DNA from 3 places in the Nocardia sp. NPDC049149 genome. Region 1 is predicted to be linked to each of the others. Evidence: riboswitches for the same ligand, from Rfam matches in the RefSeq annotation. Region 1 holds a riboswitch; each other region holds the start of a gene.
What was found. Region 1 has a riboswitch for S-adenosylmethionine ahead of ACGFNJ_RS32680 (2OG-Fe(II) oxygenase). Riboswitches for the same ligand answer to the same signal wherever they lie in the genome.
Positions count from the first base shown of each region.

Region 1 (3,265 bases):
CCGTCGAGGATCACGAGGTCGGAGTATTCGACAGCGGTGGCCATGGCGACGGAGTGCGAGGGCGGGGTCATCAGGTCGGCGGCGCCGCAGAGGATGAGCGTGGGGATCTTGGAAAGGGCTGGGAGGGTGGCGGTTTGGTCGTAGGCCATGAAGCTGGTCAAGAAGGTGGCCATGGTGACGATGGGGGTTTCGTTGTGCATGGCGTTGGCCAGCGCCAGCACTCGGGGGCTGATCTTGCGGTTGCCGAACTCGGCGGTGCGGACGATCGGGGCGAAGACCTTGCAGGCGAGGCGTTTTGCGTGCTGCATGGTGCGGGGAGCGCAACGAACGGCGGCCTGGAAGAGCGAGATGATCGGGTGGCGGAGGAGCCGGCCGAAGCCCGCGTCGGCGAGACCGCTTGCGGCGGTGGCGAGCAGCGCGACGCCGACGATGCGGGTGCCGATCTGATGCGGGTGCTGGCTCAGGTAGGTGAGTGCGGTCATGCCGCCCATGGAGTGGCCGACCAGGATCAGGGGGCCGGTGGGGGCGACCGCGTCGAGCACGGTGTGCAGGTCGTGGCCGAGCTGGTCGAGGGTGTAGGTGTCGCGCGGGGCGGCGGTGGAGTCGCCGTGGCCGCGGTGGTCGTAGCAGACGACCCTGGCGTGCGGGAATTGGCGGAGTAAGGAATCGCGGACGTCGGTCCAGGATTCGGTGCGCAGGCAATGGCCGTGCAGGAGGACGACGGTGAGTTCGGCACTGCGCGGTCCGTATTCGCGCACCGCGAGGGCAACACCGTCGGCGGTCGAGATCGTGGCACGACGTTCGGCCGAGGTGGCGCGGGTGCTCGAGATCGACATCGGTGGCTCCGGTCGGGTTGCGGTGGACTTGTCTAACTGTGCGCCGGATGTGCTGCCGCTTTTAGGGACCCGAGTGCTGAGGTATTGCCCCACGGGGGTGGGCTGATCGCCACCAAGGGTGTGTGGTGCCCCCGATGTTCCGGGGCGGTAGTCGTGGTCCCGACCGCGCGCACGATCCTCGACGAACTGCCGCTCAACCCCAATGGCACAGTCGATAGCGGGCGCGCTACCGGAAACGAACCGTCCGCACCATCGCCCGCCGATTGGGCACCGTGACCACGTAAAATCAACCCGATTCTAAAGCGTGACAACACATCTGGCGTGCGCGATTCTTATTTCAGGTCAAGAGTGCCAGCGTCAAGTCCCCGGCTAGCTGGCCGGCAACCCTCCATCCGCGGCGGGGTGCCCCGGGTCAAGACCAGGCCGAGCCGCGTACCGCGGTCCGGGCAAGCGCGGGCTCCGTCGTTTTCTGGGGCCCTGACGGTGGGATCGGGGGTCGAATCATGTCTGTGTCGACTAGCTCCTTCCGCACGCCCGGGCCGGTGGCCGGTCCATCGAGCGACAACCAGAGGGGAACGACATGGCTACGGCCACGCCATCTCTCGGAGACCGCGTGTTGGACACCACCAGGCAGGGATTCGATCACGAATCGCTGACCGCGCTGCTGAACGGGGCGGTGCACGCGGTGCGGCTCGGCGGATTCGTCCGGCCCGACGCGCTCGATCACTTACGAAAGGCGTTCGTCGGCAGGCAGGATCACGGCCCACTGGCCACCGATCCGCAGTTCCGGCGCATCGGCCACGCATTTTCCGAGACGAGCAGCGACGCGGGCCGCGGGCAGTACTTCGACGAGGCGCGCGACAATATCGAGCGCCTGCGCGAGATCGCCTCGCCCTATTCGTATCCGGCGGACGACCTGCGACTGCTGCTCGACGAGATCTGGCCGTCCGGGGCGAGTTTGCTGCGGCGCGACGGGCAGGCGTTCTTCGCCGGTGTCGCGCGCTACCAGCTCGCCGGTGTCGATCTCGAGCCGCACACCGACAATGTCAGCCGAAACCTGCCGGAGGACTTCGGTATTCGCATTACGCGGCAGCTGTCGGTCAACGTCTACCTGGACGTGCCGGACCGCGGCGGGGAATTACAGATCTGGGACGACTACCCCGACGAGGGAGAGTATCGGAATCGCTCCGGTGAACGCGTGTACGGGATCGACCGCGCCACCGTCGGCGACCCGGCGCTGGTGATCGCGCCGCGGGTCGGGGACGCGATCTTCATCGACCCGCGCCGTGTCCATGCCGTCGCGCCCTCGCAGGACCGTCCCCGCATCACCATCGGATTGTTCATCGGTGTCAGTGATCCGGCCGACTCGCTGAAGGTGTGGAGCTGATGACGACGACCACGCTGCTCTCGGCGTCCCACAAGGCGGCATACGACCTACGGTCGGACGGCATCACGACCGAAGGCCGCTCGACGGTCCTGCTTGTCAGCGTCGGCGCCGAGTACCACGAGGGCGAAAAGCTCGCCGCGACCATCGATTTGATCAATCGCTCGAACTTCGGTCGATGCGCGATCGCCGTCGCGGACACCCTGCAGCGGCACAACCTCAGTGGCGGAAGCGATGTCGACCGGCATGCGCGGGCCAGGATCGCCGGCGACGAATGGCTGGTCCGCAACATCGGCTATCTGGACCAGATCGACTGCCCCACCAACGTTTTGCGATGGGACTTCGCACTGTCCCATCCTCGCTACGGTGACCTCTACGACGCGGTCGAGCAGGCTTACGAGACCGACGAGCCCTACCGGCGCGCCATCGACAGCACCATCGACCGATTCATCGAACGACGAGTGTCCCGGGAACCCGACGTTGATCAGGACGCGGTCCGGACATCGTGCCGTGCTTACCTTTTGGAGGAATGCCCGATCATCATGCCGCTGTGGGCGCATGAGGGATTCGACTATGTGATCTACCCGCAGCGGATATCCGCAGCGATGGGCCGCACGCGCGAACTGTTCGTCGAGCCGGAGCATCCGGAGCGAGTCGCCTGGCTGCCCTTGCGTTTCAAGAAGCGAAAGTCGGCATCGAACACAACGACGGGAGTGGAATGACCATAGCGATCCCCACCCAACGGCGGTTGATCGGCTTCACCGGGCTGGCGGTGGCCTCGTTTCTCGGGTGCATCGACCTGACGATCGTCACCACCGCGCTGCCTGCCATCGGCGACGACCTGCATGCTGGGCCGTCGAATACCGAGCTCACCCTCGGCGTTTTCCTGATGGCGCTGTCGATGTTCATGGTCACCGCGGGCCGGATCGCCGATCGCCTCGGCAGGCGGCGCGTGCTGCTGTTCGGTCTCGCGCTGTTCGTGGTGGCGTCGGTGGGCGCGGCCCTGTCGTGGAACATCGGCGCGCTGATCGCCGCCAGGTTCGTC
Region 1 covers NZ_JBICTD010000009.1:242,727-245,991, reverse strand. Annotated here, with positions in the region: gene ACGFNJ_RS32685 (alpha/beta fold hydrolase) at 1-836, opposite strand, end outside; SAM riboswitch class IV at 1,177-1,295, shown strand; gene ACGFNJ_RS32680 (2OG-Fe(II) oxygenase) at 1,450-2,223, shown strand; gene ACGFNJ_RS32675 (tRNA-dependent cyclodipeptide synthase) at 2,223-2,942, shown strand; gene ACGFNJ_RS32670 (MFS transporter) at 2,939-3,265, shown strand, end outside.

Region 2 (3,265 bases), on a different contig from region 1:
AGCCCAGCGCTTTTCGGCGTCGGAACCGCCTGGCGGGGGCACGACACCATTGATCATCCAGAGGTCCTCGCTGGTCTCGTCGGCGTGGAACTCCCAGTGCAGGTCGGGATCTCGCTCGAGGAACGGGTGCACGATGGTTTTGATCCACTGGGCCGTTCGCCGACGGCTTTCCTGATCGGGGTTGCGGCGAGCGATGTGGTCGATGGCGATGCGGACCCCGGCCGGGGTCGGTTCGCCGCCGACGTAGAAGTTCTCGGGACGGACTTCATGAAACAGCGTCACCACATAGAACCTCGGCAGGCCGACCGATTCGTAGTGGTCGGCAATGCGCGCGGCGAGCTTGTGTTTGTCGGTGTCGGTGTCGGTGAAGATTCCAGGCGTGTGATGAATTGTCCACAGTGGCATGGCTTTCGGTGCTCCTCTGGTGATCTCAGCGGGCGGCGGCGAAGATCAGCTGCTCCACCGGCCCGGAGAGGGCCGCTTTGACATCGACGGTGACGGCATCGGCCAGCACTTCGGTGTGGCCCGCTTCGAGGCCGTCGAGGATTCGCGCGGCGATCTCGGCGGGCGTGGCCTTCGGTGCCTGGACTGCCGACACCATCTCGGTGTCGATGAATCCCGCGTGCACGCCGACGACCTGAGTGTGCTGCTGCGCCAACTCGATACGCAGCGAGTTCGTCACCGACCACGCGGCGGCCTTGGATGCCCCGTATGCGCCGCTGCCCGCCAGCCAGGACAGCACGGAGTGCATGTTCACCAGCGCACCGCCGCCGTTGGCGGCCAGGATCGGCGCGAAGGCCCGCGCCACGCGCAGCGGTCCGAAGACATTGACATCGAATGTCTCGGTGACCCTGTCGAAGTCGCCCGTCAGCAATGCACCCGGTAGCAGGGTTCCCGCGTTGTTGAACACGAGCTGGGCGTCGGAGGCGAGTTCCGCGAACGCGGCAACCGAGTCCGCCGAACGCACCTCGAGCGCGGCGGTGACCACCTCCGGCCTGCTGTCGAGGTACGCCGCGCGCGCGGTCGAATAGACCTTTCGGGCCCCACGCGCCAACAGTTCGTCGACCAGCGTCGCGCCGAGCCCACGCCGGCCCCCGGTTACCACAGCCACCTTGTCCTGCACCGCAACCATTGCACCCTCCATCTCAGTAACGATTACGTTAGTTAGATACAAGCACGGGATGCTGAATAACGCAACCGTTAGTTACAATGCTGGAGTGGTGATGGAGTTCGAAAAGCGGCTGCGCGATCGCGACGCGTGGTCAGCAAGCGACGGCTGCTCGGCGGAGCGGGTGCTGAGCCTGCTCAGCACCAAGACGGTGTTTCTCGCGATTCGAGAATGCTTCTATGGCACAACACGATTCGAAGATTTCGTGGCACGGATCGGCACGTCGGCGCCCGCTGCGTCACGAGCGCTCAAACAGCTCGAATCCGCCGGGATCGTCACCCGCGTGCCCTATCGGGAGCCCGGCAAACGGATCCACGACGAGTATCTACTGACCGAGTCCGGCGAGGATCTGCTGCCGGTCTTCCTGTCCCTGATGCAGTGGGGCGACAAATACCTGCAGGACGGCCGCCCGCCCCTGTCCTTCGTCGACCGCGATACCGGGCGCACTCTGAAAGTCAGGGTCACCGGCGAATCGGTACCGGAGCCGTCCTCCGACAACATCGTGATCCGGTTGAACCCCACGCGGTGACACCGCTTGTCAGCGACGAATTCTGCGGGACCGCGCGCCGTGCGACAAGGGCTAGGCTCACGGTGATTCGTTCCCTTGTCTAAGGGTTCGGCCGCTGGGCATGATAATTCCGCTCGACCCTGACATCCTGCGGTGTCCGGATCGGCGGCAACCATCCAGAGCGACCGAGAGACCTGGCTCGTCGACGTCGCAGCAACCCCCCGTACAGCGGGTGCGGGTGCTTCCGCCAGGACCGATGGAGGAACCGACATGGTCATCGAAGCTGTCCGCGGCATCCGGTGGGGACGCCGACATATCGATCAGTGCAAGGTGACGTCCGCGAGCTGTCGGGGCTGACCGCAGCCAGACAGTGCACCCGTCGCTGGCCGGGTGAGGTGACCGCGGCCCGATGAGGGGCGGTCACATTTCGTTCTTCCGAAGGACCTCCCGATATGAGTGCGTCCGTCGCACCCGATGCCGCCGCCGAGCTGGCACCGGACGAGCCCGCCCCACCGCCGCCGGTCACAGCGCCAGCTCCCACCGTGGCCAAACCCTGGCACCCGTGGCGCTGGGTGATCAGCGCCGTCGCGCTCGTCCTGCTCGCGCAGTTCATCCACGGCCTTGCCACCAACCCCGGCTGGGATTGGCCGACCTTCGCCCAGTACATCACCGCGAAATCGGTGCTGTCCGCGCTGCGGGTGACGCTGGAGCTCACCGCGTGGGGCACCGCGCTCGGCTTCCTGCTCGGCACCGCCCTTGCCATCGCCCGGCTCTCGAACAATCCGGTGCTGCGGGTGATCTCGTGGAGCTACATCTGGGCGTTCCGCTCGATCCCGCTGATCGTGCAGCTGCTGTTCTGGTTCAACATCGCCTACCTGTACCACACGCTGTCGATCGGGATCCCTTTCGGCCCAGCGTTTTTCACCTTCGAGGTGAACGGGGTGATCAGCGGGTTCACCGCGGCGGTGATCGGGCTCGCGCTGCACCAGGCCGCGTACTCGGCCGAGATCATCAGGGCGGGCATCATCTCCGTCGACGCGGGCCAGCTCGAAGCCGCTGCCGCGCTCGGTATTCCGCGGGTGCGCCAGTTTCGCACCATCGTGGTGCCGCAGGCGATGCGGTCGATCCTGCCGAACGCGACCAACGAGGTGATCAGCCTGTTCAAGGGCACCTCGATCGTGTCGGTGATGGCGATCGCCGAACTCTTCTACCAGGTCCAGGTGATCTACGGCCGCAACGGCCGGGTGGTGCCGCTGCTGATGGTCGCCACCGCCTGGTACATCGTGCTCACCACCGTGCTCTCGGTCGCGCAGTACTACATCGAGCGCCACTACGCCAAGGGCGCACAACGCACACCTCCGCCGTCGCCGCTGCAGCGCGGCTGGCAGAAGCTGCGTGAGATCGCCGAAACCGGTTCCGCCGCACCACGCGGAGCGACCCGATGACCGCCACCGCCGCCGTCGAGGTACGCGGCGTCCGCAAATCCTATGGCGCGCACGAGATTTTGCGCGGCATCGATCTGACCGTGCGGTCCGGCGAGGTAGTCACGGTGATCGGCCCGTCCGGCTCGGGCAAGTCCACCCTGCTGC
Region 2 covers NZ_JBICTD010000016.1:93,427-96,691, reverse strand. Annotated here, with positions in the region: gene ACGFNJ_RS41135 (tautomerase family protein) at 1-405, opposite strand, end outside; gene ACGFNJ_RS41130 (SDR family oxidoreductase) at 431-1,132, opposite strand; gene ACGFNJ_RS41125 (winged helix-turn-helix transcriptional regulator) at 1,224-1,697, shown strand; SAM riboswitch class I at 1,846-1,939, shown strand; gene ACGFNJ_RS41120 (amino acid ABC transporter permease) at 2,129-3,121, shown strand; gene ACGFNJ_RS41115 (amino acid ABC transporter ATP-binding protein) at 3,118-3,265, shown strand, end outside.
Region 2: linked by a shared signal. The riboswitch ahead of ACGFNJ_RS41120 (amino acid ABC transporter permease) and the one ahead of ACGFNJ_RS32680 (2OG-Fe(II) oxygenase) in region 1 are both predicted to bind S-adenosylmethionine.

Region 3 (3,265 bases), on a different contig from region 1:
GCGCAGAGTGCGGCTCGCACACCGTGCACCTTGTTCGCGGCAATCGACGCGCCGGTCCCGGTCCAGCAGCACACGATCGCCTGCTCGGCCCGCCCCTCGGCGACATCCCGCGCCGCCGCCTCGCTCGCCCAGGCCCAATCGTCGCGCTCGGCCTCCGACAGCGCCCCGTGCAGGATCGTGTCGTGCCCGCGCCGACCGAGCTCGGCAACCAGCTCGCCTGCCACCCCGGCGTACTCGTCCGCCGCCACCGAAATCCGCATACGCCCAGCGTAATGCGGCTTCGATCCGAGTGGTGGCCGCTTCGCGCCCGACCCGGTCCCGCACAGGCGGTGACCGAGCCGGCGCGAACGTCAGCTCAGAGCGTGTTCGAGGTCGGCGAGGAGGTCTTCGACATCCTCCAGGCCGACGGAAATCCGCACGACACCGTCGGTCAGCCCGATAGTGGCACGCCCTTCGGGGCCCATGGCCCGGTGCGTGGTGGTGGCAGGGTGGGTGATCAAGGACTTCGCGTCACCGAGGTTGTTGGAGATGTCGATGACGCGCAGCCGGTTGAGCACCTCGAAAGCCCGCTTCTTCGCCTCGTGCGCAGTCGCATTCAGCTCGAAGGTGACCACGGTGCCGCCTGCACTCATCTGGCTGTTGGCCAGTGCATGCTGCGGATGTGATTCCAGGAAGGGATATCTCACCCAGCTGACGGCCTTGTTGCTCTCCAGGAACCGGGCGATCCGCAAGGCGGACTCGGTCGAATGCCGCACCCGCAGCGGCATGGTCTCCAAGCCCTTGAGCAAGGTCCACGCGTTGAACGGGCTCAGCGCCGGACCGGTATGGCGCATCAGCGTTTTCACCGGTCCGTCGATGTAGTCCTGTGCGCCGAGGATGGCGCCGCCGAGCACTCGGCCCTGACCATCGATGTGCTTGGTGCCGGAGTAGACGACCACATCGGCGCCGAGCTCGAAGCCGCGCTGCAGCAGCGGGGTGGCAAAGACGTTGTCCAGCACCACCTTCGCGCCCGCCGCATGCGCGAGCTCGGTGACCCGGCGCACATCGACGAGCGTCTGCATCGGGTTGGCGGGCGTCTCGAAGAACACCGCCTGAGTGGGCACCGACAGCGCCTGCTCCCACTGGTCCAGGTCCTCGCCGTCGACGAAGACGGTCTCGATGCCCCAGCGCGGCAGGATCTCGTTGCACACCACGAAGCAGGACCCGAACAGGCTGCGCGCGGCCACCAGTCGGTCGCCTGCACCGAGCAACGCGCCCAAAGCGGTGAACACCGCGGACATTCCGCTCGCGGTGGCGAAACACGCCTCGGCGCCGTCGAGCAGCCGCATCCGCTCCTCGAACATGGCGACCGTCGGATTGCCGTACCTGGAGTAGACGAAATGCTCGACGTCACCGGTGAACGCCGCCTCGGCGGCCTCCGCGCTCTCGTAGACGAAGCCGGAGGTCAGATACAGCGCCTCGGAGGTTTCCTCGAAACCGGAGCGCCGCAACCCGCCGCGCACGCCGAGCGTGCCGGGGCCGACGCCCTCGGGCAGCGGCTTGTCGAACGCACCACCGGTGATCATGACCGCCTCCCGGCAGCGTGACAGCACCCACTCATGACTGCCGCCACGGCAATCCGAGGGCACGCCAGCCGGAGCCGCCGCGATGCCCGTTCTCGTCGAGCGGACCCTCGAAGCCCTCGAGCACGTTGTAGGACGTGCCGAAGCCCGCGTTGGTCGAGGCGATCGCCGCGCCGATGGAGCGCTGGCCCGACCGACAGAGGAAGATCACCGGTGCCTCGGGGTTGTGCCCCTCCAGCTCCTTGACCAGCTCTTCGGTGAACTCGCTGTTGCGGGTGCCGGTGGCGTCGACCCATTCGATCAGCACGGTCTCCCGCTCGATCGAACTGGTGTCTGGCACGCCGACGAACTTCCACTCGGCGGCAGTACGCACGTCGACCAGAATGGCTTCCGGATTGTCCCGCAACAGGTCCCAGGCCTGCTGTGGGGTGATGTCACCGGCATAACTCATGTGGACCTCCTAGAATCCGCACTTGCCGCGCTCAGGTTTGACGCACGGCCAGGTCGTCACCCGGAGCACCCCACCGCGGAGGAGGGTTGCCGACCAGTATTGCCGGGGCTTGTCACTGGTTCTCATGACCTTCGATTGAGATTGCCTGGACAGGGGTCAACCTGTCAAACGGCTGTTCAAGAGGTGAGAAACGGTTACGTGCAGACCAGCCATTTGTTGCCGGATCGGGTCAGATTCCAGGTCGCGGTCTGCTCGACGCCGTCGACTTTGGTCGTCACGGTCGCCTTAGCCCGGTCGCCATCGACCATCGGATCGACGAGTTGCGTGATTTCCACGGTCTTTCCGCGCCCGGATCGTCCGGCCAGCGGCGACCGCTCCGGCACGAAGCCCTGGCAGCCCGTGCCTGGTGGGGGCACTGCCTCGGTTTGGTTGGAGCCCTCGACGAAGCCACGCACCGCTGCGGCGATCCGGTCGGATTCTGTGACATTTTTCTCAGCGGGCGAGAGCACCCCGCCGAGGATGATCGCGCCGAGCACGAGCACCGCGACAACGGCCGCCGCGACGAACGGCGCGACCGACCGTTTGTCGGTCTGATCGACCACGATGACCTCGTCGTCCGCGGGCGGTTGCTGATCGCTCATAACGACGATGATCCCTGGTCGGCCCGGTTATCCGCCGACCACCCCCACACGATGCGGCGGCCTGCGCCGATGCCGGCGACACCGCGAGGTGATTCGGGCACGCGCAGTGGGTAACCGGGACGGAACGGGCAGTGCGGCATCCACTCAGTTCACGCACCGCCCGGGGCCGCACTCGCCACCACCGATAGAATCGCGGGACTGCGGCCTGCTGTCATAGCCGCGGCAGGAGTGGCCACGAGCCGACGACTCCGGTGTCCGCATCGACAGGTGCAACCAGCCAGCGCGTAACTTAGCCTAGGCTAAGGAAGACGCCGTAATTGTTCTCGACCAATAAAGGGTGCGCGTAAAAGATGACCGAACAGAGTGCAGGTTCCCGCCCGCTCCGCATCGCCATCGTTGGCGCCGGACCGGCCGGTATCTACGCCGCAGACGCCCTGATGAAGTCCGATGCCGAGGTGAGCATCGACCTCTTCGAGCGGATGCCCGCGCCGTTCGGGCTGATTCGCTACGGCGTCGCACCGGACCACCCGCGCATCAAGGGCATCATCACCGCCCTGCACAAGGTCCTCGACAAGCCGCAGGTCCGCCTGCTCGGCAACATCGACTACGGC
Region 3 covers NZ_JBICTD010000001.1:430,635-433,899, forward strand. Annotated here, with positions in the region: gene ACGFNJ_RS02145 (RpiB/LacA/LacB family sugar-phosphate isomerase) at 1-260, opposite strand, end outside; gene ACGFNJ_RS02150 (O-succinylhomoserine sulfhydrylase) at 351-1,565, opposite strand; gene ACGFNJ_RS02155 (rhodanese-like domain-containing protein) at 1,597-2,013, opposite strand; SAM riboswitch class IV at 2,027-2,143, opposite strand; gene ACGFNJ_RS02160 (hypothetical protein) at 2,208-2,654, opposite strand; gene ACGFNJ_RS02165 (FAD-dependent oxidoreductase) at 3,005-3,265, shown strand, end outside.
Region 3: linked by a shared signal. The riboswitch ahead of ACGFNJ_RS02155 (rhodanese-like domain-containing protein) and the one ahead of ACGFNJ_RS32680 (2OG-Fe(II) oxygenase) in region 1 are both predicted to bind S-adenosylmethionine.